3 regions of the Actinosynnema sp. NPDC053489 genome follow, and region 1 is predicted to be linked to each of the others. Evidence: riboswitches for the same ligand, from Rfam matches in the RefSeq annotation. Region 1 holds a riboswitch; each other region holds the start of a gene.

Region 1 (7,384 bases):
TTCACGCCGACGATGCCGATCCGGTCGCCGGGCCCGATCCGCCACGTCAGGTCGCGCACCAGCACCCGGTCGGGCACGGTCAGCGTCACGTCCTCCAGCTCCAGCACCGTGCGCCCCAGCCGCCGCTTGGCGAACGCCAGCAGCTCCACCGAGTCGCGCGGGGCCGGCACGTCGGAGATCAACGCCTCGGCGGCCTCGATCCGGTAGCGCGGCTTGGACGTGCGGGCCGGCGCGCCGCGGCGCAGCCACGCCAGCTCCTTGCGGGCCAGGTTGCGGCGCTTCTCCTCGATCGCGTCGGCCAGTCGGGCCCGCTCGGCGCGGGCGAAGATCCAGTCCGCGTAACCGCCCTCGTACTGCTCGACGCGGCCGCCGACGACCTCCCACGTGCGGCTGCACACCGTGTCCAGGAACCACCGGTCGTGCGTCACCACGACGAGTGCCGTGCGCCGGGCCAGCAGGTGCTCGGCCAGCCACCGCACGCCCTCGACGTCGAGGTGGTTGGTCGGCTCGTCCAGCACGACCAGGTCGAGGTCCTGCACGAGCGCCGCGGCCAGCGCCACGCGCCGCCGCTCGCCGCCGGACATCGTGGCGACCGGCGAGTCCAGCCCGAACCCGGTGATGCCGAGGCCGTCCAGGATCGACCGCACGCGCGCGTCGGCGGCCCACTCGTGCTCCGAGGTGAACCCCAGCGGGTCGATGACGGCGTTGCGGACCGTCGACCCCTCCGGCAGCTCGGTGCGCTGCGTGACCACCGCCATGCGCAGCCCGCGGTTCTGGCTGACGCGCCCCTCGTCCGGTTCGGCGAGCCCGGCCAGCACCTCGAGCAGCGTCGTCTTGCCGCCGCCGTTGAGGCCGACGACGCCGATGCGGTCGCCCTCACCGACGCCGAGGGACACGCCGTCGAGCAGCGGACGCACGCCGAACGACTTGGAGACGTTCTCCAAGTTGACCAGGTTGGCCATGTACCAGCACCTTCATCGGGATCGGGGGTGACAACGCGGTACGCCAGCCTAGTCGCGCCCCGCCGGCCCGCCGACCTCGGACGGGCGGGTCAGGCGTGCACCTCGGGCGGCGTCGGCCGGGTCGGCTCCTCGGTGCCGACGACGCGGGCGCCGTGCACCGGGCCCTGCGCGACCCGGACGGTCCGGCAGACGCCCGCGCCCGCGAGCTCGGCGGCCACCCGGACGGCCGAGTCGCCGTCCGTGCAGAGGAACGCGCAGGTGGGGCCCGAGCCGGACACCATGCCGGCCAACGCGCCCGCGTTCACGCCCGCGCGCAGCGTGCGGCGCAGGTTCGGGCGCAGGGACACGGCGGCGGCCTGCAGGTCGTTGCCCAGCAGGAGGGCGAGCTGGCGCGGGTCGCCGGAGGCCAGCCCCTCCAGGACGGCTTCGGCCTCGCCCACGCGGGGCGGGTCGCCCTCGGCGCGCAACCGGTCCAGCTCGTCGAACACCTCGGGGGTGGCCAGGCCGCGCCGGTCGAACGCCAGGACCCAGTGGAACGTGTGGCGGGACAGCACGGGCACGATCCGGTCGCCGCGGTCGGTGCCGAGCGCCGTGCCGCCGTAGAGGGCGAACGGGACGTCCGCGCCGATCCCGCCCGCGAGGTCGGCCAGCTCGTCGCGGTTGATCTCCAACCGCCACAGCGAGGCCAGGCCGACGAGCGTGGCGGCGGCGTCCGCGCTGCCACCGGCCATGCCGCCGGCGACCGGGATGGACTTGCGGATGACGACGCGGACCTTCGGGTCCTCGGGGTCGCGGCCGACGTGCTGGGCGAGCACCCGCACCGCCCGCCAGGCCAGGTTGGACGCCCCGGTCGGCACCGAGTCCGCGCCCTCGCCGTGCACCTCGACGCCGGGGTCCTCGGCGATGGCGACGGTGACCTCGTCGGTCAGGGACAGGGCCTGGAAGATCGTCACCAGGTCGTGGTAGCCGTCCGCGCGGAGGTCGCCCACGGCCAGGTGCAGGTTGACCTTGGCCGGGACGCGGACGGTGACCGGTGGTGGGACGACTGCGAGCACGCCATGCAGCCTACGGGCGTTTTCGGGTGGTTCGCGCCAACCGACCCCTGACCTGCGGCGGAAGGGACGCCGTGCCGGTGCCGACGGGCCGCGGGGCGGGCGTGCGGCGGGCACGGCGCAGCCGCCCCGGCCGGTCGGCCGGGGCGGCTGGGCGTTGAACTCGGGGGTCCTGGGTGTAGGACTCTCGGGTCCTGGACGTAGGACTCACGCGACGCGAGCGTAGGACTCACGCGACGCGAGGGGACGACTCACGCGACGTGAGGGGGCGGCTCTCGGTCAGACCGGGAGGACGGAGCCCGAGAAGGTCTGCTTGATGTAGTCCTTGACCTCCTGCGACTGGAGCAGCGCCAGCAGGTCCTTGATCCGCTGGTCGTCCTTCAGCTCGGCCCGCGTGACCAGGCCGTTCGCGTTCGGGTTGCCCTCCGCCTTCTCCAGCACCAGGGCGTCGGACGCGGGCTTGAGGCCGGCGTCGATCGCGTAGTTGCCGTTCACCACGGACGCGTCGGTGTCGTCCAGCGAGCGGGGCAGCTGGGCGGCCTCCAGCTCGACGAACTCCAGGTTGCGCGGGTTCTCCGCGATGTCCCGGATGGTCGCCGTCTTCTCCGCGCCCGCCTTGACCTTGATCAGCCCGTTGTCCTGGAGCAGCTTCAGGCCGCGCGCCTCGTTGGTGGCGTCGTTCGCCACGGCCACGCGCGCGCCGGACGGCAGGTCGGCCAGCGACTTGTGCTTCTTCGAGTACACGCCCAGCGGCTCGATGTGCACCGGCCCGATCCACTCCAGCTTCGCGCCGCTCTCGGTCTTGAACGTGTCGAGGTACGGCACGGTCTGGAAGTAGTTCGCGTCCAGCGACCCGTCGACCAGCGCCGTGTTCGGCTGCACGTAGTCGGTGAACTCCACGACCTCGATCTTGAGGCCCTTCGACGCGGCGAGGTTGTCCGCGACGTACTGGAGCACCTGGGCGTGCGGGACGGGGCTCACGCCGACCTTGAGGGGCGCGTTCGGGTCGGACGCGGCCCCCTTGTCGGCACTACCGCAGCCCACCGCGGTCAGCAGCACGGCCAGCAGGGCAGCACGAATGCGCATTTCATTCCTTAGGTGAGGGAGGGGAACAGCGATCAGACGGAGGCGGTGCGGCGGCGGTCGACGCCGCGGGCCACGCGGTTGGTGGTGAACTGGATCGCGGTGGCGATGATCGCCAGCACGACGACCGTGCTCCACAGGTAGCGGTCGTTGAACCGCTGGTACCCCATGCGCACGGCGAGGTCGCCGAGCCCGCCGCCGCCGACCACCCCGGCCATGGCCGAGTAGCCGAGCAGCGCGATCGCGGTCACGCCGACGGCGTTGACCAGCGCGGGCAACGACTCGCGGAGCAGCACGCTGCGCACGATCCGCAGCGTGGACGAACCGGTCGTGACGGCGGCCTCGACCACCGACACGTGCACCTCGGCCAGCACGTTCTGGACCAGCCTGCCGACGAACGGGATCGCGCCGACGGCCAGCGGCACGATCGCCGCCGTGGGTCCGATGGTGCTGCCGAGCAGCAGCCTGGTCAGCGAGGTGAGCACCACCAGCAGGACCAGGAACGGCATGGAGCGGCCCAGATCCACGACGAACCCGAGCACTTTGTGGAGCACCGGTCGGGGCTTCAGCCCACCGGGAGCGGTGAGCTGGAGCCAGATGCCGACCGGTGCCCCGAGCAGAACGGCGATCAGGGTGGAGACGACCACCATGTACAACGTCTCACCGGTGGCGAGCAGCACGTCGTCGAACACGGTGGACCAGGGTGTTGCAGACCTCACGCAGCTACTCCCTGCGGACCCGAGAGGGTCCGGCGCACGGAGCCGCCCGCCTCCGAGATCCACTCCAGCGCCGAGTCGGCGCGCTCACCCTTCAGGCCGACGCGGAACCGCGCGACCGGCGTCTCGCCCAGCCGGGTCAGGCCGCCGCCGAGCAGGTTCAGCTCGACGCCGAACCGGCTGCCGGCCTCCGGCAGGAGCGCGCCGACGGCCGCGAAGCCGATCAGCACGACGTCCGCGACCCGGTCGAACGAGCCCTCCAGCGCCGGGTTCTGGTCCACGGCGGGCAGCAGCGACGAGGCCGTGCGGCTCGCCGCGTCGGACACCAGGTCGAGCACCTTGCCGTGCTCCACCACGCGCCCGTCCTCCAGCACCGCGACGTCGTCGCAGATCTTGCGGACCACGCCCATGTCGTGCGTGACCACGAGCACCGTGACGCCCAGCTCGGCGCGCGCCCGGTCCAGCACGGTGAGCACCGAGCCGGTGGTGTCGGGGTCCAGGGCGGAGGTCGGTTCGTCGGCCAGCAGCACGGACGGCGACGCGGCGAGGGCGCGGGCGACCGCGATCCGCTGGCGCTGGCCGCCGGAGAGCTGGTCCGGGTAGGAGCCCGCCTTGTCGGTCAGGCCCACGAGGTCGAGCAGCTCGGCGACGCGGGTGCGGCGCTGCGGCCCGGCCACGCCCGCGGCCTCCAGCGGCAGCGCGACGTTGCCCGCGGCGGTGCGCTGGCGCAGCAGGGAATCCCCTTGCGGCACAACGCCGATCTGCCGGCGGGCGGCCCGCAGCGCGGTGCCGTCGAGGGAGACGAGGTCGGTGCCGTCGACGCGGATCGCGCCGCTGTCGGGGCGCTCCAGGAGCGCGACGCACCGGGCCAGGGTGGACTTGCCCGCCCCGCTGGGGCCGACGACGCCGAGCACGGTGCCCGAGGCGACGTCCAGGTTCACGCCGTCCAGCGCGCGAACCTGCCCGGTACTCCCGGGGAAGGTCTTGGTGAGGTTCTCGACAGTGATCACGTTTCGCTCCACGACAGCATGCGGCAGCGCACGCTCATGGCGTGCGTGACCGGCGGCTCAGCTCAGAAAGGTGTCCTGAAAGGGAAGGACGCGAGGAATCCGAAGGCGCTCAGGGCTTCCTAGAAGCTGCGACAGCCCGAGGACGTGCGCCGGCCGTGGTCGACGACCCGCCGTCTGGTGAGCATTCGCATCCTGGGCACGTGATCCTCCATCGATCCTGGCTGAAGCACCTGCCCCCATGGGGGGGTGGTTGCTGCGGCGTCGTGGAGCCAGGTCTCTCGGCCGCTCGGGATGGCAACACGAGTAGACCTGACGCGACCCGCCCGACGCAAGCCTGAAACCGGATCGTCCGGCAAATCACACTTTCGGCCGAAAGATCAACGACTATCGAGTAGAGGCGGCCTCGGCTATCCGGATGAAGTCACTGACGGCCAGTTGTTCGCCGCGCAGCGCCGGATCGACCCCCGCGGCGACGAGGAGCCGCTCGGCGTCGGCTGCCGAACCGGCCCACCCGGACAGCGCGCCGCGCAGCATCTTGCGCCGCTGCGCGAAAGCCGCGTCCACCAACGAGAACAGCAGCTTCGGGTCCACGGTGGACAGAGGGTCGTGGCGGTCGAACGCGACGAGCGCGGAGTCCACGTTGGGTACCGGCCAGAACACCGACCGTGACACCGGACCGGCGCGTCGGGCGTCGGCGTACCAGGCGAGCTTGACGCTGGGCACGCCGTAGACCTTGCTGCCGGGCGCGGCGGCCATCCGATCGGCCACCTCGGACTGCACCATCACCAGGCCCGTGCGCAACGACGGCAGCGCGGCCAGCAGGTGCAGCACCACGGGCACGGCGACGTTGTAGGGCAGGTTCGCCACGAGGGCGGTGGGCGGCACGGGCAGCTGCTCGGGCGTGACGCGCAGGGCGTCCTCGTGCACCACGCTGAGGCGGTCCGCCAGGGAGGGCGCGCGCTCGGCCACGGTGACGGGCAGGCGTTGCGCGAGGACCCCGTCGATCTCCACGGCCACCAGGGCGCGGCAGGAGGGCAGCAGGGCCAGCGTGAGGGAGCCGAGGCCGGGGCCCACTTCGAGCACCACGTCGTCGGGGCGCAGGCCGGCCGCCGACACGATGCGCCGCACCGTGTTCGGGTCGTGCACGAAGTTCTGCCCCAGCTTCTTGGTGGGGCGGACGTCCAGCTCGGCGGCCAACCTGCGAACGTCGGCCGGGCCGAGGAGGTGGCTCCCCGGCCCGGCCGACGTCGAATCCTCAGTCACCGACACATTGTTACGGCAGGCCCAGCTTCTGCTGGCAGTGGGGCCACGCCGAGTAGCCGCCGCGGGCGTCGCGCACCTTGGTCGCCACGGCGATCTGCTGCTCGCGGGTCGCCTGGTGCGGGTAGGCGGCGTACTGGGAGCCGCCGTAGGCGTCCCACGTGCCCTTGTTGAACTGCAAACCGCCGTAGTAGCCGTTGCCGGTGTTGATGGCCCAGTTGCCGGTCGCCTCGCAGTTGGCCAGCCGGTCCCACACCTCGCCGTCCGGCGGGAGCTTCGTGCCGACCTTGACCTTCTTCGGCTTCGGCTCCTTGGTGACCTTCGCGCCCAGCTTCTCGCGGCCGACCTCGGCGCCGTTCTTCACGGTGACGCGGTAGGTGACGATCTGCTCGCCTGCCTCACCGGGCTCCAGGACCTCCTTCTGGCCCTTCAGGAGCGTGTCGTCCTTGATCTCCTCGACGGGCGGCTGCACGGCCTCCGTCGCGTTGATCACCGACACCCCGGTGCGGGTGATGTGGACCTCGGCGCCGTTGGTGACGCGCAGGTCCAGCGCCGACTCGATCTTGTCCTCGGGGCCCAGCGACAGGTTCTCGGCGCGCAGCAGCTCGTCCACGGTCACGGCCGTCGTGCGGATCTTGCGGGGCTCGTTGCCGCCGTCGTAGAGCGTGATGGTCTTGAGGCTCTTGACCTCCAGCGAGAGGCCGTCGAGCGGGACGTCCATGCCGCGGTCGTGGGAGACCCACGCGCCCTCGTCGTCGATCCGCAGCTGGTCGAGCGCCTCGTCCACGGTCACGGACCGGACCCAGCCCTCGCGCTGCTCGCCGTCGACCGTCGCCTTCACCAGCCGGCCGCGGTCCAGCGAGATCTTGCCGCCGTCGCCCACCTTCGCCTGGGGGGACGGGCTGAGCGCGTCGTGCTCGCCGATCGTGATGCCCTCGTCGGCGAGGATCTCGCCGACGGTCGACTCGTAGGTCCGGACGGTGTGGGCCTCGCCGTCCACGTCGACCGTGACGGACTTGTCCATCGCGATCGCGGTGGCGCCGCCGCCGGAGATGGTCACCAGCACGGTGGCCACCGCCGCCTTCAGGAAGCGCCGCTTCCACTTCCCCGCGGCTTCGACCAGGGCGGCGGGCGGGGCGCTCGGCTGCTCGGCGGCCAGGCCGCCCGCGACCCGGTCCTGGGAGACCTCGTCGGGGATGATGATCGGCGGCAGGAGCGTGGTCTCGGCGTTGATCAGCCGGATCAGCTCGTCGACGTCGACGTTCGCGCTCGCCAGCAGCGCGTCGGCGTCGGGGCCCAGC
Region 2 (7,384 bases), on a different contig from region 1:
GTGGGAGGCCGCGCGGCTGGCCGCGGAGGAGGTCGACCCGACCCGGATCAGGGTGGTCGACTCGCGGGCCACGGGCATGGGCCTGGGCTTCGCCGCCCTGGCCGCGTGCGCCTCCGGGGGTGACGCCGCGCACGCCGAGGAGGCCGCGGTGGCCGCCGCGGACCGGATCCGGATGTTCTTCTGCGTGGAGACGCTGGACCATCTGCGCCGGGGCGGGCGGATCGGCGCCGCCGCCGCGCTGGTCGGCACCGCGCTGGCGGTGAAGCCGCTGTTGCACGTGGACGACGGTCGGATCGTGCCGTTGGAGAAGGTGCGCACGATGAGCCGGGCGATCGGGCGCCTGGTGGACCTGGCGGCGTCGGCGGCGGGTTCCGGCCGGGTCGGGCTGGCTGTCCACCACCTGGCCGCGCCGGAGCGCGCGGCGGAGCTGGCGACGTTGCTGGACGAACGGGTGCCGGGCTCGACCGGATGCCTGATCTCCGAGGTCGGGGCGGTGATCGGGGCGCACACCGGGCCGGGGGTGCTGGGCGTGGTGGTGCTGCCCGGCGGGCTGCCCTGACCGTCGTTATCCATCATTCGGCGAGTTGTCCACAGATCGCGAACAAGCCCGTCCCGCGCTGCTCCACCCGGCCTAACGTCGACCGCATGTTCGACAAGAACCCGGAAACCACGACCGCCCGCCTGAAGGCCCTGATCGCCCAGGGGCGGGGCAAGCACCGCGCCGAGGACTCGGAAACGCTGGTCTTCGTCTCGTCCGCCGGCGCGGACCCACCCCACCCCTTGCGTCACCTGGTGCGGCGCTGGTTGCCCGAGCCCGCCCTCCCGCACCGCCGCAGGATCCTGCTGGCAGGCGTCATGGCCGGTGTGGCGCTGGTGGTCGCCCTGGCCCTGTGGTGGCAGCGGCCCGTGCCGGAGAGCCCGCCCGCCCTGCCGGTGGCCGAGGCCGCCGCCGTCACCAGGGCCGAGGAACAGCTGATCGTCAACGTGGTGGGCCTGGTGCCGACGCCGGGCCTGGTGACGGTCCCGAACGGCTCCCGGGTGGCCGACGCGCTGCAAGCGGCGGGCGGAGCCGCGCCGGGTGCCGACCTGACCGCGCTCAACCTCGCCCGCAAGGTCACCGACGGCGAGCAGATAGCCGTCGGCATCCCGGTGCCGCAACCCACCGAAGCGGCGACCGCGCCGCTGAACCTCAACACCGCCACGAAGGACCAGCTCGACGCGCTGCCCGGGGTCGGCCCGGTGACGGCGCAACGGATCATCGACCGGCGGCAGAAACAGGGTCCGTTCACCTCCCTCAACCAACTGGGCGAGGTCGAGGGCATCGGCGACGCGAAACTCGCCAAGCTCCGCGACCTGGTCCGCCTCTAGCCACCTCCCATTCATTCCTGGAGCACCGATGACCGTCCCCGAGAAGCCCTCGACCGTCGCCTTCACCAACCAGCGCCTGACCGACACCGGCCGTTCTCGACGCCTGCCCGGCCGCGTCCGTCGGGTGATCCGAACCGCCGTCACCCGTCTCACCACCTTGTCGAGGTTCCGCTGGACGGGTTCCTGACCATCCCGAAGCCCGCACTCGACCGCACGCCGGCGTGAGCACTTGATCGGAGGACGGAGCCGTGAACCCCAGGGCGCACCTCGTGCCGGCGGCCCTCACCGTGTGGGCGACGGCCCTGGCCGGGCTGTTGGTCGCGTGGTGGCTGGCCCTGGTGGTCGGTCTGGTCGCCGCGGTGCTCGGTGGCGTTCTCCTGCGCCGGTGGCGGCCCGCCGCGGTGGCCGTGGCGGTCGCCGCTCCGGTGGCGGCCTGCTGGATCGGGGCCCAGGCGCACGCAGCGGTCCACCACCCGTTGCGGGCGGCGGCGGTGAGCGGGGCGACCGCGACCGTCCACTTCGAACTCGACAACCGGCCGCACGGCTTGCGCAGCAGTGGTTTCGGCTCACGTGCCGGTGGTGTCGACATGGTGCTGGTGCGGGGCACGCTCGCCGAGGGCGGCAGGATCACCGTGCTCGCGCCGGCTCCCCGGTGGCGTGATCTGTTGCCGGGCCAGGAGGTGACAGCGCGCGGCACCCTCGTCCCGCCCCGCGGTGGCGACCTGACGGTGGCGGTGCTGCGGGTGCGCGGGCCGCCGCAGGACGTGACCGGAGCACCCGTGTGGCAACGGGTCGCCGAGGATCTGCGATCCGGGTTGCGCGGCGCGAGCACGGCTCTCGACCCGGAACCGGCGGGGCTGCTGCCCGCGCTGGTGGTGGGTGACACCTCGGGCCTCCCACCGAGGGTCGTGGAGGAGTTCCGCACGGCCGGGTTGGCGCACGTGCTGGCGGTCAGCGGGGCGAACCTGGCGATCCTCTGCGGGGCGGTCCTGTTGCTGCTGCGGCTGTTGCGGGTCGGACCGCGGGGCAGTGCGGCGGGTGCGATGGCGGCGCTGGTCGGGTTCGTGGTGCTGGCCGGGCCGGAGCCGAGCGTGCTGCGGGCCGCCGTGATGGGCGCGGTGGCGTTGCTCGCGCTGGTGCTGGGGCGGGAGAGGTCGGCGGTGCCGGCGCTCGCGGCCGCGGTGGTGGTCCTGGTGCTCTACGACCCGGAGCTGGCCACCGAGCCGGGGTTCGGGTTGTCGGTGGCGGCGACGGCGGCGTTGGTGCTGCTCGGGCCGAGGTGGGCCGCCGCCATGAAGGAGCGGGGCGTCCCGGCGGGCTTCGCCGAGGCGCTGGCGGTGCCGGTGGCCGCGAACCTGGCGACCGCGCCGCTGGTCGCCGGGCTCTCCGGCCAGGTGAGCCTGGTCGCGGTGGTGGCGAACCTGCTGGTCGCCCCGGTCGTGGCGCCGGCGACCGTGCTCGGGGTGCTGGCCACCGTGGTGGCACCGCTGCACGAGCCGTCGGCACGGCTGGTGGTCGAGGTGGCCGGTCCGGCGGTGGGCTGGCTGATCACCGTGGGCAGGCACGCGGCGGCCGTGCCGGGTGCGGCGGTCGGGTGGCCCGGCGGCTGGGGTGGCGGGGTGTTGTTGGCCGTCGTGCTGCTGCTCGGCTGGGTGGTCCTCCGGCTCCGGCGGCTCCGGACGCTGGTCGTGGCGGCCGCGGTCGGCGCGGTGGTGGTGATCGTGCCGCTGAACGTCGTCTCGCCCGGTTGGCCGGCCGCCGGCTGGTCGGTCGTGGCGTGTGACGTGGGGCAGGGCGACGCGGTGGTCCTGGCCACCGCCGAGCGGGACCGGGCGGTGCTGGTGGACACGGGGCCCGACCCGGTGCCGGTGCTGTCGTGCCTGCGCCGGTTGGGGGTGCGACGGATTCCGTTGGTGGTGCTCAGCCACCTGCACGCCGACCACGTCGGTGGGTTGGCGGCGGTGCTGGCGGAGCGGGAAGTGGGCGCGGTGGCGGTGGGGCCGTCGCGACAGCCCGGGTGGGCGTGGGAGGAGGTGACGGGACAGGCGCGGGCGGCCGGGGTCCGCGTGGTCGAGCTGGGCGCGGGGCAGCGGTTGGGCTGGCCGGGGCTGGACCTCGACGTGCTGGGACCGCGCGGGCGCCCGGTGGGGGACGAGAACACGGCGGTCAACGACGGGTCGCTCGTGCTGCGGGCCTCCACCGCGGCGGGGCGGGTGTTGCTGACCGGCGACATCGAACTGGCCGGGCAGGCGGACCTGCTCGGTGGGCACGTGGACCTGCGGGCCGACGTGCTCAAGGTGCCGCACCACGGGTCTCGGTACTCGTCACCGGTGTTCCTCGCGGCGGTGCGGCCGCGGGTGGCGCTGGTGAGCGTCGGGGCGGGCAACCGCTACGGCCACCCCAGCCGGGTGCTGGTCGACGCGTTGGCGCGCCAGGGCGCGCTGGTGCTGCGCACGGACCGGGACGGCGACACGGCCGTCCTGGCAGGCCCGGACGGGCCGAGGGTCGCCCGCAGGGGCGGCGCGGATTCGAACAACGGACAAGGGGAGAACCATGAGGAACGACGTGTGGATCCGATTGCACTCCGGCTGGTCGCCGCGAGGCGACAACCGGGCCGTGGCGTGGGCGCTGTGGCAGCCCGGCTACACCGCCCAACCCTGGCCGCGCGACGAACTGCGGCCCGCTTTCACCTACTACGTGTGCGAGGACCTGCCCGGCGGCGGCGGTCGCGGCGTCGTGGCCAGGGCGACCGTCGTCGGCGTGGTCCGCATGGCGCAGGTGCCGTCGGCGGACTCGGCCTACCGCCTGGTCGCCGACGCGCTGTTCGACGCCGACCTCGTCATACCCCCGGAGGAATGGCACTCGGAGCGCTACAACCAGGACAAGGCGGAACGTCCGTGGCCACAACTGCTGACCGCGTGGCGGGTGATCACCGAACCGGTCGGCCCGCACGTCCTGCCGGAACTGGCTGCCTTCCCCCGAACGGGTTGGCTGCGCTCCTCGAGGATCGCCCTGTGACCGCCACCACGACGACACCACGGCCACCACCCGAACCGCCCCCGACGAGCGCCCTGCCAACGGACCGGTACCCCACAACCCGGCCGCCGCCAAAGCTTCGACCGCTGCCGAGTCGCTGGCCGCCGCGGTCCGGAGCGCCGACGCACCGGGGCCGGCCGCACCGCCGGGCGGACGGTCGGCCGGGGGCCGGCATCCGTGGGTCGGTCCCCGACCGGGTGGTCCGGTGGGGTCAGTCCTGGAGGGCCTTCAGGACGGCCTCGGCGGACGGGGGGACGTTGGCGCGGGGGCCCACCCGGTCGCCCAGGGCGTCCAGGGTCTTCAGGCCGTCGCCGGTGATCAGGAGCACCGTCTCGCCGTCCGGGTCCAGTTGGCCGGTCTCGATGAGCTTCTTCGCGGTCGCGACGGTGACGCCGCCGGCGGTTTCGGCGAAGATGCCCTCGGTCCGGGCCAGCAGGCGGATGCCCTCGACCACCTCTTCGTCGGTGACGTCCTCGATCGCGCCGTTGGTGCGGCGGACGGCGTCCAGCACGTAGGGGCCGTCGGCGGGCGCGCCGATCGCCAGCGAGCGGGCGATGGTGTCCGGGCGGACGGGGGTGACCACGTCGTGGCCGGCCTTGAAGGCGGACGCGACGGGGGAGCAGCCGGTGGCCTGCGCGCCGAACACGCGGTACGGGGTCTGGTCGACCAGGTCCAGTTCGCCCAGTTCGCGGAACGCCTTGTCGACCTTGGTCAACTGCGAGCCGGAGGCGATGGGCACCACGACCTGGTCGGGCAGCCGCCAGCCGAGCTGCTCGGCGACCTCGTACCCGAGCGTCTTGGAGCCCTCGGCGTAGTAGGGGCGGACGTTGACGTTGACGAACGCCCAGTCCTCGTGCTCGGCGGCCAGTTCCTGCGCCAGCCGGTTCACGTCGTCGTAGTTGCCGTCGACGGTGATCAGGTTGCCGTCGTAGACGGCGGTCATGAGGATCTTCGCCTGCTCCAGCGTGGACGGCACCAGCACCACCGACCGCCAACCCGCGCGGGCCGCGGCGGCGGCGACGGCGTTGGCCAGGTTGCCGGTGGACGGGCAGGCCAGGACCTTGAAGCCCAGTTCACGGGCGGCGGCGAGGGCGACGCCGACGACGCGGTCCTTGAAGGAGTGGGTCGGGTTGCCGGTGTCGTCCTTCACCCACACCTTGCGCACGCCGAGGGCCTTGGCGAGGCGGTCGGCCTCGACCAGGCGGGTGCCGCCGGGGTTGGTGTTGGGGTGCGACTCGACGGTGGAGGGCACGGGGAGCAGGCTGCGGTAGCGCCAGATGGACCGGGGGCCCGCCTCGATGTCCTCGCGGCGGACCCGGCCGAAGTCGTAGGCCACTTCCAGCGGCCCGAAACACTCGAGACAGGCGTATTCGGCGGCGAGCGGCGTCTCGTGGCCGCATTCGCGACACGACAGCGCGCGAGCGGGACCGAGGTCGAAGGAGGTGGTGGCCGAGGGCACAGTGACAGAAGTCATCGCGAGGTATCTCCTCATCTTTCCCGCGTCGCGGGTCGGAATTGGCACCGTGGTCGCACAGCGGACGCTGCGCGACGGGTTGCCGGGGCTTCTTCGGGCCGATCCCTCTGCCCCTCTGGATGAGCGGTATTCAGTTGTGGCTTCAACTTACGTCACGATCCCGATCCGTAGCCAGAGACGTCCACCATCCGGACGTCGGTCGGCCGTGGGAGGATCGCGGCGTGAGTGCGCCCGCTGAGACGCCCGACGCCGTGCACCTGGTCGTCGGCGAGGAGGAGTTGCTGGTCGAGCGCGCGGTGCGCGGTGCGTTGGCGGTGGCGCGCAAGGCCGACCCGCAGGCGGACCTGACCCGGGTCCGCGTGACCGATCTCACCCCTCCCGAGCTGGCCGAACTGGTCAGCCCGTCGCTGTTCGCCGAGGGGCGGGTGGTCGCGCTGGAGGCCGCGCAGGAGTGCGGCAAGGAGATCGCCGACGCCGTCGTCGCCTACGCCAAGGCGCCGGCGGACGGGGTGACGCTGGTGGTCGTCCACAGTGGCGGCGGGCGCAGCAAGGTGGCCAAGGAGCTGCCGGCGGCGCTGCGCAAGGCCGGCGCGCGGGTCACCGAGTGCCCGAAGATCACCAAGGCGGCGGACCGCGAGGCGTTCGTGCGCAACGAGATCCGCGCGGCGGGTGGCGGGAAGGCCGATCCGGAGGCCGTCGCGGCGCTGATCGAGGCGGTCGGGTCGGACCTGCGCGAGTTGGCGGCGGCGGCGTCGCAGCTCGTCGCGGACACGGGTGGCAAGGTCGACGCCGAGGCCGTTCGCCGCTACCACCGGGGCCGGGCCGAGGTGACCGGGTTCGCGGTGGCGGAGAAGGCCGTGATGGGCGACCGGGCCGGTGCGCTGGAGGCGCTGCGGTGGGCGCTCCAGCTCGGCGTGCCGCACGTGCTGGTCGCCGACGCGCTGGCCGACGCGGTGCGGACGATCGCGCGGGTGTCGGCGGTCGGTCGCGGCGACCCGTTCAAGCTGGCGGGAGAGCTGGGCATGCCGCCGTGGAAGGTGAAGAAGGCCCAGGGCCAGTCGCGTGGCTGGGAGGACCGGGGGCTCGCGGCGGCGATGGCGGTGGTCGCGGACCTGAACGCCGACGTCAAGGGGGTCGCGGCCGACTCCGGCTACGCCCTGGAGCGGGCCGTGCTCAAGATCGTCGCGGCTTACGAGCGGCGCTGAGACGCGGAGCCGCGACGCGGTGCTGGGCGGGCGGCGCTGGACGAGTGGTGCTGAGCGAGCGGCGCTGGGCGGGCGGCGCTGGACGAGTGGTGCTGAGCGAGCGGCGCTGGACGAGTAGTGCTGAACGAGCGGTGGTGCGGCCGGGGGGCGCGGGGACGGCGCGCGAACGCGCAGGCACGAAAAAGCGCCGCCCACCCCGTGCGGGATGGGCGGCGCTTCGACGTCGGACCAGATCAGATCTGGTTGGCGCGCCGCGCCAGCGCCGACTTCTTGTTGGCGGCCTGGTTGGCGTGGATGACGC
Region 3 (7,384 bases), on a different contig from region 1:
TTCAGCGCCGAGTAGGCGCTCTCGCTCTTGGCGACCACCATCACGCCGGTCGTGCCCACGTCGAGCCGGTGCACGACGCCCTGCCGCTCGGCGGCGCCGGACGTGGCGATCCTGATCCCGGCCGCCGCCAGGCCGCCCACCACGGTGGGACCGGTCCAGCCGGGGCTGGGGTGCACGGCCACGCCGACCGGCTTGTCGACCACGATCACGTCGTCGTCCTCGTGCAGGATCTCCAGGCCCTCGACGGGCACGGCCTGCACCTGGACCGGGCGTTCCGGCTCGGGGAGCGTGACCTCCAGGACGGAGCCCGCCACCAGCCGGTCGGACTTGCCCGCGGGCTGCCCGTCGAGCACGACGTCGCCCGCCTCGGTCAGCGCCGCGACCGCCGTGCGGGACAGGCCGAGGAGCTTGGCCAGCCCGGCGTCGACCCGCATCCCGTCCAGCCCGTCGGGCACCGGCAGCGTGCGGTAACCGCTCATGCGCCGGCCTGCTTCCCGGTGGACTTCTTCTCCACGCGCGTGCCGTCGTAGTCGCGCTGGAGCAGCGCCATCAGCACGATCACGCCGCCGCCCACGCAGATGGCCGAGTCCGCCAGGTTGAACACCGGGAAGAAGTTGCCCCACGGGTCGAGCACCGAGATGAAGTCGACCACGCCGCCGCGCAGCGGGCCGGGCGCGCGGAAGATCCGGTCGACCAGGTTGCCCGTCGCGCCGCCCAGCACCAGGCCGAGGCCGATGGCCCAGCCGACCGACCGCAGCCGCCGGGCGATCCAGATGATGAACGCGACCACGCCGGCGGCGATCAGGGCCAGGATCACCGTCCAGCCCTCGGCCAGCCCGAACGCGGCGCCGGTGTTGCGGATCAGCGGCAGGTACAGCAGGCCGCCGAACAGCTCGACCGGCTCGCGCCCCTCCAGGTTCTCCACCGCGATGATCTTGGTGACGAGGTCGAGGGCCAACACCAGCGGCGCGATGGCGGCCAGCAGGAGGACCCGTCGCCTGGGCAGCGGTGCGTCCGGCCGGCCGGGCGTGTCGGGCTCGGTGTTGGGATCGGTGCTCACCGGGCCATTGTCCAGCATCGGAGTCAGCGCAGGAACGGCGGGAGCGCGCGCTGGTCGTCCACCGGGGTCCAGCGGCCGTCGCGGACCTCGTACTCCCACCGCGAGCCCTCGGCCACGAGCGTGCGCAGCGCCGCCACGAACCGGTCCACGTGCTCCTCGGTGGTGCCCAGGCCGATCGAGGCGCGCAGCGCGCGTTCCCCGTGCGTGAGCCGGTGCACGGCGACGTGGGCGCAGAACGCGCCGTCGCGCACGCCGACGCCGTGCTCGGCGGACAGCGCCGCGGCCAGGTAGCCGGCGTCCTGGCCGCCGACGGTGAAGCTCACCACGCCCACCCGGTCGTGCTCCGGGCCGAACAGCGCCAGCTCGTGCACGCCCGGGACGGTCCGCAGGCCCGCGCGCAGCCGGGCCAGCAGGGCGCGCTCGTGCCCGGTGGTCTGCTCCCAGTGCCTGCCCAGCACGTCGCACGCCACGGCGAGCGCGTGCACGCCCACCACGTTCGGCGTGCCCGCCTCGTGCCGCTCCGGCACGGCGGACCAGGCCACGCCGAGCCGGTCGCCGTGGTCGGTGACGCGGGCCGTCGCGCCGCCGCCGACCAGGTACGGCTCGGCGGCCTGCAACCAGTCGGACCGGCCGACCAGCACGCCCGCGCCGAACGGCGCGTAGACCTTGTGGCCCGACAGCACGGTGTAGTCGACGTCGAGCGCCCGCACGTCCACCGGCCGGTGCGGCGCGAGCTGGGCCGCGTCCAGCGCGACGCGGGCGCCGTGCGCGCGGGCCACCCGGGCCAGCTCGGCCACCGGCCAGATCTCGCCGGTGACGTTGGACGCGCCGGTCACCACGACCAGCCGCGGGCCGACCGGGGCCGCGCGCAGCGCCCGGTCGAGGTCCAGCACCGCCTGGGCGGGCGAGGCCGGGGTGCGCAGGCGGTGCACGTTCGGGCCGCGCCACGGCAGCAGCGCCGCGTGGTGCTCGGTGTCGAACAGGACCACGGCCGTGCGCCGGGGCAGGCTCCGCGCCAGCAGGTTCAGCGCGTCGGTGGTGTTGCGGGTGAACACGACGGCATCGCTGTCGCGGGCGTTGAGGAACCGGCGGACCGAGGTGCGGGCCTGCTCGTAGACCTTCGTGCTGACCTGCGAGGCGAAGCCCGCGCCCCGGTGCACGCTGGCGTACCAGGGCAGCACCTCGTCCACCGCGTCGCGCACCTGCTCCAGGCACGGCGCGCTGGCCGCGTGGTCGAGGTTGGCGTACTCGACGCGCTCGCCGGTCACCAGCGGCACGCGCAGCGCCGAGCCGACGACCGGGGGCAGGACGGCGGTGGTGCGGGGAACTGCGACGGTCATGACGCCCTCCAGGGGTCCGGGACCCCACCGGAGGGAGCCCGCGCTTGCCGGACGCCCTGCGCGCCGGCCAGGTCCTCACCAGGGGCACCCCACCGCGGTTGGAGGGTTGCCGGCCAGCGAGCCTGGGCTTCGCGCTGGCACTCATGACCTTCGCCTCGAAGTTAACCGAGGGCGCGCGCTCCCGTCGAGGGGCGTTCACATCCTGGGAGCACGGCCGTCACGGCAGCCCGACGTCGCCCTTCCAGCGGGCGAACCGGCCCGCCCGGTCGACGGCCCGGATGCGCTGCTCGGTGGCGGTGCGCGCGGCCTCGGTGCAGACCACCAGCAGTTGGTCGTGCTCCTGCAACCGGGTCGTCGGCACGGGGGTGAACCCGTCCTCGTCGCGCACCACGAGGCTCACCGACGAGCCGGGCGGCAGCCGCAGCTCGGACAGGTACACGCCGTGCAGCTTGGAGCCGGGCTGGATGCGGACCTGGATCAGCTCCGCGCCGAGCGCGTCCAGCGCCGACGAGTCCACCTGCACCTCGCGCGCCTCGCCCGACTTGACCAGCTTCAGCCACTTGGCGAGCCACGGCAGGGTCGTGCCCTGCACCACGGTCAGCACCACGACCAGCACGAACACCGCGTCGACCAGCTGCTGCGCACCCGGCACCCGGCCGATCAGCGGTATCAGGGCGAACACGATCGGCACCGCGCCGCGCAGCCCGGACCACGAGATGAACACCTGCTCCCGCCACGGCACCCGGAACGGCAGCGCCGCGCACAGCACCGACAGCGGCCGGGCCAGCAGCACCAGCACGCCGCCGGCGACCAGGGCGGGCACCAGCGCGTCGAGCACCCGCTCCGGCGAGGCGTACAGGCCCAGCAGCACGAACAGGCCGATCTGCGCGATCCAGCCCAGGCCCTCGGCGAACGAGAGGGTGTCGGCCCGGTGCGGCAGGCGGGCGTTGCCGAGCACGAGGGCGGCGGTGTAGACGGCGAGGAAGCCGGACGCGTGCGCGAGGTCGCCCGCGGTGTAGGCGAGCAGGCACACCGCGACCGTGGCCAGCGGGTACAGGCCGGTCGCCGGCAGCGCGGCCCGGCGCAACCCCGTGCCGCCGAGCCGGCCCAGCACGATGCCGATCACCGCGCCGGCGACCAGCTCGTAGACCATGAGCAGCGGCGCGGTCCAGGTGATCGGGTCGGGCGCGGCCAGCAGCACGACGGCGATGTAGACGGGGGCGTCGTTGATGCCCGACTCCAGCTCCAGCGAGCCGATCAGCCGCTTGCCCACCCCGACGCCCCGCAGCACGCTGAACACGGCGGCCGCGTCGGTGGACGACAGCACCGCGCCCCACAGCAGGGCCGTGCGCCAGTCCATGTCGAGCAGGAAGTGCAGCCCGAACCCGGTGACCGCGATGCTCACGCCCACCGCGACCGTGGACAGCGCGATGCCCAGGCCCAGCGCGGGCCGCACCGCGGTCCACCGGGTGGTCAGCCCGCCCTCGGTGAGGATCAGCACGAGCGCGACCGTGCCGAGCGAGCGGGTGAGGCCGGCGTCCTCGAACTGGATGCCGAGCACGGCCTCGCCGAGCAGCACGCCGATGCCGAGGTAGAGCAGGAGGGACGGCAGGCCGAGCCGGATCGAGACCCGGACCGCGACGACCGAGATCAGCAGGACCGCCGCGGTGACGCCCAGGTAGCCCGTCACATCGCCCACTCGACCTCCAGGCCGCAGATCCGTCACCCGACGGGGTCATTCTCCCCGGCGACACCGAAATGGACGAATCCGGCAGCGCACGGAGCGTCACCAGCCGAACGTCGCTAGCGACGACCACGCGGAGCCGTGCATGTTGACGACCGGGTCCGCCGCCCCGGTCCGTCTTCTCCCTGTCCCTTCCGAGCGACACCACCCTGCGGGAGACACCGTGAAGTTGCGAACGATCTCCACCGCGCTGGTCGCCACCGGCGCGCTCCTCGGCTCCGGCCTCGGCTCGGCCTCCGCCGCGCCGCCGTCCACCCTCGCGGCGCCGAACATCCCGGTCTCCGCCGTCCAGGCCGACCTCGCCCAGCTCCAGAGCATCGCCACCGCGAACGGCGGCAACCGGGCGCACGGCCGCTCCGGCTACCTCGCCTCGGTGAACTGGATCAAGTCCAAGCTGGACGCCGCCGGGTACACCACCCGGGTCCAGTCGTTCACCAGCAGCGGCGCCACCGGTTACAACCTCGTCGCCGACTGGCCCGGCGGCGACCTCGACAACGTGGTGATGGCGGGCGGCCACCTCGACAGCGTGACCGCCGGTCCGGGCATCAACGACAACGGCACCGGCTCGTCCGGCCTGCTGGAGGTCGCGCTGGCCGTGCGGTCCAGCGGCTTCCAGCCCACCAAGCACCTGCGCTTCGCCTGGTGGGGCGCGGAGGAGCTGGGCCTGGTCGGCTCGACCTACTACGTCAACTCGCTGTCCACGACCGACCGCTCGCGGATCGACGCCTACCTCAACTTCGACATGATCGGCTCGCCGAACCCGGGCTACTTCGTCTACAGCGCGTCCGGGCAGCCCTCGGGCTCGCTGGCGCTCCAGCAGACGCTCCAGAACTACTTCACCGGGATCGGCGTGCAGACCGAGCTGACCAGCGTGGGCGGCCGGTCCGACCACGCGGCCTTCGCGCGGGCCGGCATCCCGGTCGGCGGCACGTTCACCGGCGCGGAGGGCATCAAGACCGCCGCCCAGGCGCAGAAGTGGGGCGGCTCGTCGGGCGTGGCGTTCGACCGCTGCTACCACCGCTCCTGCGACACCTCGTCCAACGTGAACGCGACCGCGCTGGACCGCAACACCGACGCCATCGCGCACGCGGTGTGGGCGCTGGCGGCCTAACCGCCCAGCAACCGCGCCAGCACCTCGGCGGCACCGGCCGGGGCGGGGTCGACCTGCACGACCTTGTCCCGGCCGCGCTCGCCCGCGACCACCGCCACGTCCTGCCGGCGCACGCCGAACGCCGCCGCCAGCGCCCTGCGGACGGCCTCGTTCGCCTTGCCCTCCACCGCGGGCGCGGCCACCGCGACGACCAGCGCGCCGTCGCCCCACCGGCCGCCGACGGCCTCGCGCCTCGCGCCCGGCTTGACCCGGACGCCGAACCGGAACGGCTCACCCACGGCTCAGCACCACCCGGAGCGTCTCCTCCAGCAGCGCCCGCCGCCCCGCGACCAGCCCGGGGCTCGACGCGAGCAGCTGGGCCTGCCCCAGGTAGACCGAGTAGGCGAGCACGGCCCTCCGGTGGGCCACGTCGGGCTCGAACCCCAGCAGGGTGAACATCTCCTCCAGGTAGCCGATGCGGCGACCGGTGACGCGCGCGAGCACCGGCGCCACGGCCGGGTCGTCCTTGGCGGCGAGCATCGCCAGCTCGACCGCGCTGTGCCGCACGTCCTCCAGCACGGTGCCGAACAGCAGCCGCAGCCGCTCCAGGGGCTCCGACACCGACTCGACCAGCTCGATCACGGCCTCGGTGTGCTCGCGCTCCCAGCGCTCGAGGGTGGCGGTGAGCAGGGCCTCCCGGTTGGGGAAGTGCCAGTAGGCGCTGCCCTTGGTCGCGCCGAGGCGCGCCGCGAGCGGTTCGACGGCGACCGCCGCCACCCCGCCCTCCGCCAGCGCCCGCAGCGCCACTCCGGTCCAGTCGTCGCGCGTCCGCCGTGCCATGCCTCCGTACGCTACCGTACGGTGACAGACCATGCGGTTGCGTACGGAAGGTGCGTGGCGATGATCCACAACGTGCACACCAGGCGGATCCCCGACGGCGCGAACCTGGTCGACCGGGTGGTCGAGCTGTGGCCGGCCGACCGGTGGCCGCCGCTGGTGCTCGACCGGCCGCTCGGCGTCGGCGCGGACGGCGGCCACGGCTTCGTCCGCTACCGCTGCACCGCGCACGAACCGGGCCGGCGGGCCGAGTTCGCCTTCGGGCCCACCACGGGCGTGGCGGGGACGCACGTCCTGGAAGCGGTCCCGGGCGGGTTGCGGCACACTCTGACCGGTCGGCCGCGCGGCCTGATGCGGCTGTGGTGGCCGCTGGCCGTGCGGTGGTTGCACGACGCCCTCATCGAAGACCTGCTCGACAACGCGGCCCGCGCCGCCGGCCACCCGCCCGTCCACCCGGCCCGGTGGTCGACGTGGGTGCGGCTGCTGCGCGCGGCGGCCCGGAGGGGCGCCCGGCGACCCGCCTGACCGGATTTCCTCCACAACCCCCGGTCTCGTCCGTCTACCCGTTACCGGGACCAGAGGGGGGAGGGCTCGTGGCGCCGGAGCACCCCGACGAGCACGCGGCCGGCTTCAGCGACTTCTACCACCGGGAGCGCACCCGCCTGTTCCGCTTCGCGGCCGTGATGTCACCGCACCTGGACCACGAGTCCGCGGTGCAGGAGGCGTTCGTCGCCGCCTGGCGCAACTGGCCGGTGATCGCGCCCGGGTCCAGACGTGCTTGGCTGGTCAGGACGATCCGCAACCTGCTGGTGGACCAGGCCCGCCGGCGGGAGCGGCCGGGCGACCTCACCGACGAGGTGGTCGCCCGCCAGAGCGGCACGTACCGGATCCTGGTGCCGCGGCAGCGGGACGCCGAGACGTGGCACGAACTGGTCAGCACGCTGGCCGCCGTCGCGAACCTGCCGGACCACCTGCGCACCGCGCTGGTGCTGCGGTTCTGGGACTTCGCCGACGACGAGATCGCCGACGTGCTGGGGTGCGGGCGGGCGTCCGTGCGGCGGTACGTGTCGCAGGCGCGGGCGCTGGTCAGCGAGCAGGTCGGCAACGAGGAGCGGCGGGTGCGCGGCTCGCAGCGCGGGAAGGAGACGTCATGACCGACGAGCTGGACCCCCGGCTGGACCACCTGCGCGCGGAACTGGCCGAAGCGATCCCCGACGACCCCGGCTCCGACGAGCTGGGCGTGGCCGCGATCATGGCCCAGGCGTCGCGGCACGACCGGCAGGCGGCCCTGGTGCGGGCGGCCCGGTCCGGCT

The links. Region 1 has a riboswitch for S-adenosylmethionine ahead of ACIGNX_RS32490 (methionine ABC transporter ATP-binding protein). Riboswitches for the same ligand answer to the same signal wherever they lie in the genome.
Region 2: another riboswitch for S-adenosylmethionine. It lies ahead of thrC (threonine synthase); the one in region 1 lies ahead of ACIGNX_RS32490 (methionine ABC transporter ATP-binding protein).
Region 3: another riboswitch for S-adenosylmethionine. It lies ahead of ACIGNX_RS21060 (aminotransferase class V-fold PLP-dependent enzyme); the one in region 1 lies ahead of ACIGNX_RS32490 (methionine ABC transporter ATP-binding protein).

The regions. Positions count from the first base shown of each region.
Region 1 is NZ_JBITXT010000020.1:109,128-116,511, forward strand. It holds gene ACIGNX_RS32470 (ABC-F family ATP-binding cassette domain-containing protein) at 1-962, opposite strand, end outside; gene ACIGNX_RS32475 (4-(cytidine 5'-diphospho)-2-C-methyl-D-erythritol kinase) at 1,052-2,017, opposite strand; gene ACIGNX_RS32480 (MetQ/NlpA family ABC transporter substrate-binding protein) at 2,294-3,100, opposite strand; gene ACIGNX_RS32485 (methionine ABC transporter permease) at 3,133-3,816, opposite strand; gene ACIGNX_RS32490 (methionine ABC transporter ATP-binding protein) at 3,813-4,823, opposite strand; SAM riboswitch class I at 5,029-5,121, opposite strand; gene rsmA (16S rRNA (adenine(1518)-N(6)/adenine(1519)-N(6))-dimethyltransferase RsmA) at 5,208-6,086, opposite strand; gene ACIGNX_RS32500 (transglycosylase family protein) at 6,097-7,384, opposite strand, start outside.
Region 2 is NZ_JBITXT010000002.1:342,715-350,098, reverse strand. It holds gene ACIGNX_RS04690 (DegV family protein) at 1-559, shown strand, start outside; gene ACIGNX_RS04685 (ComEA family DNA-binding protein) at 646-1,368, shown strand; gene ACIGNX_RS04680 (hypothetical protein) at 1,397-1,555, shown strand; partial or broken gene ACIGNX_RS04675 (DNA internalization-related competence protein ComEC/Rec2) at 1,617-3,887, shown strand; gene thrC (threonine synthase) at 4,616-5,878, opposite strand; SAM riboswitch class I at 5,890-6,004, opposite strand; gene holA (DNA polymerase III subunit delta) at 6,100-7,083, shown strand; gene rpsT (30S ribosomal protein S20) at 7,317-7,384, opposite strand, start outside.
Region 3 is NZ_JBITXT010000008.1:293,628-301,011, reverse strand. It holds gene ACIGNX_RS21070 (RluA family pseudouridine synthase) at 1-479, opposite strand, end outside; gene lspA (signal peptidase II) at 476-1,060, opposite strand; gene ACIGNX_RS21060 (aminotransferase class V-fold PLP-dependent enzyme) at 1,084-2,400, opposite strand; SAM riboswitch class IV at 2,436-2,549, opposite strand; gene ACIGNX_RS21055 (potassium/proton antiporter) at 2,618-4,099, opposite strand; gene ACIGNX_RS21050 (M28 family metallopeptidase) at 4,308-5,255, shown strand; gene ACIGNX_RS21045 (DUF167 domain-containing protein) at 5,252-5,533, opposite strand; gene ACIGNX_RS21040 (TetR/AcrR family transcriptional regulator) at 5,526-6,074, opposite strand; gene ACIGNX_RS21035 (SRPBCC family protein) at 6,135-6,596, shown strand; gene ACIGNX_RS21030 (RNA polymerase sigma factor) at 6,665-7,225, shown strand; gene ACIGNX_RS21025 (RNA polymerase sigma factor) at 7,324-7,384, shown strand, end outside.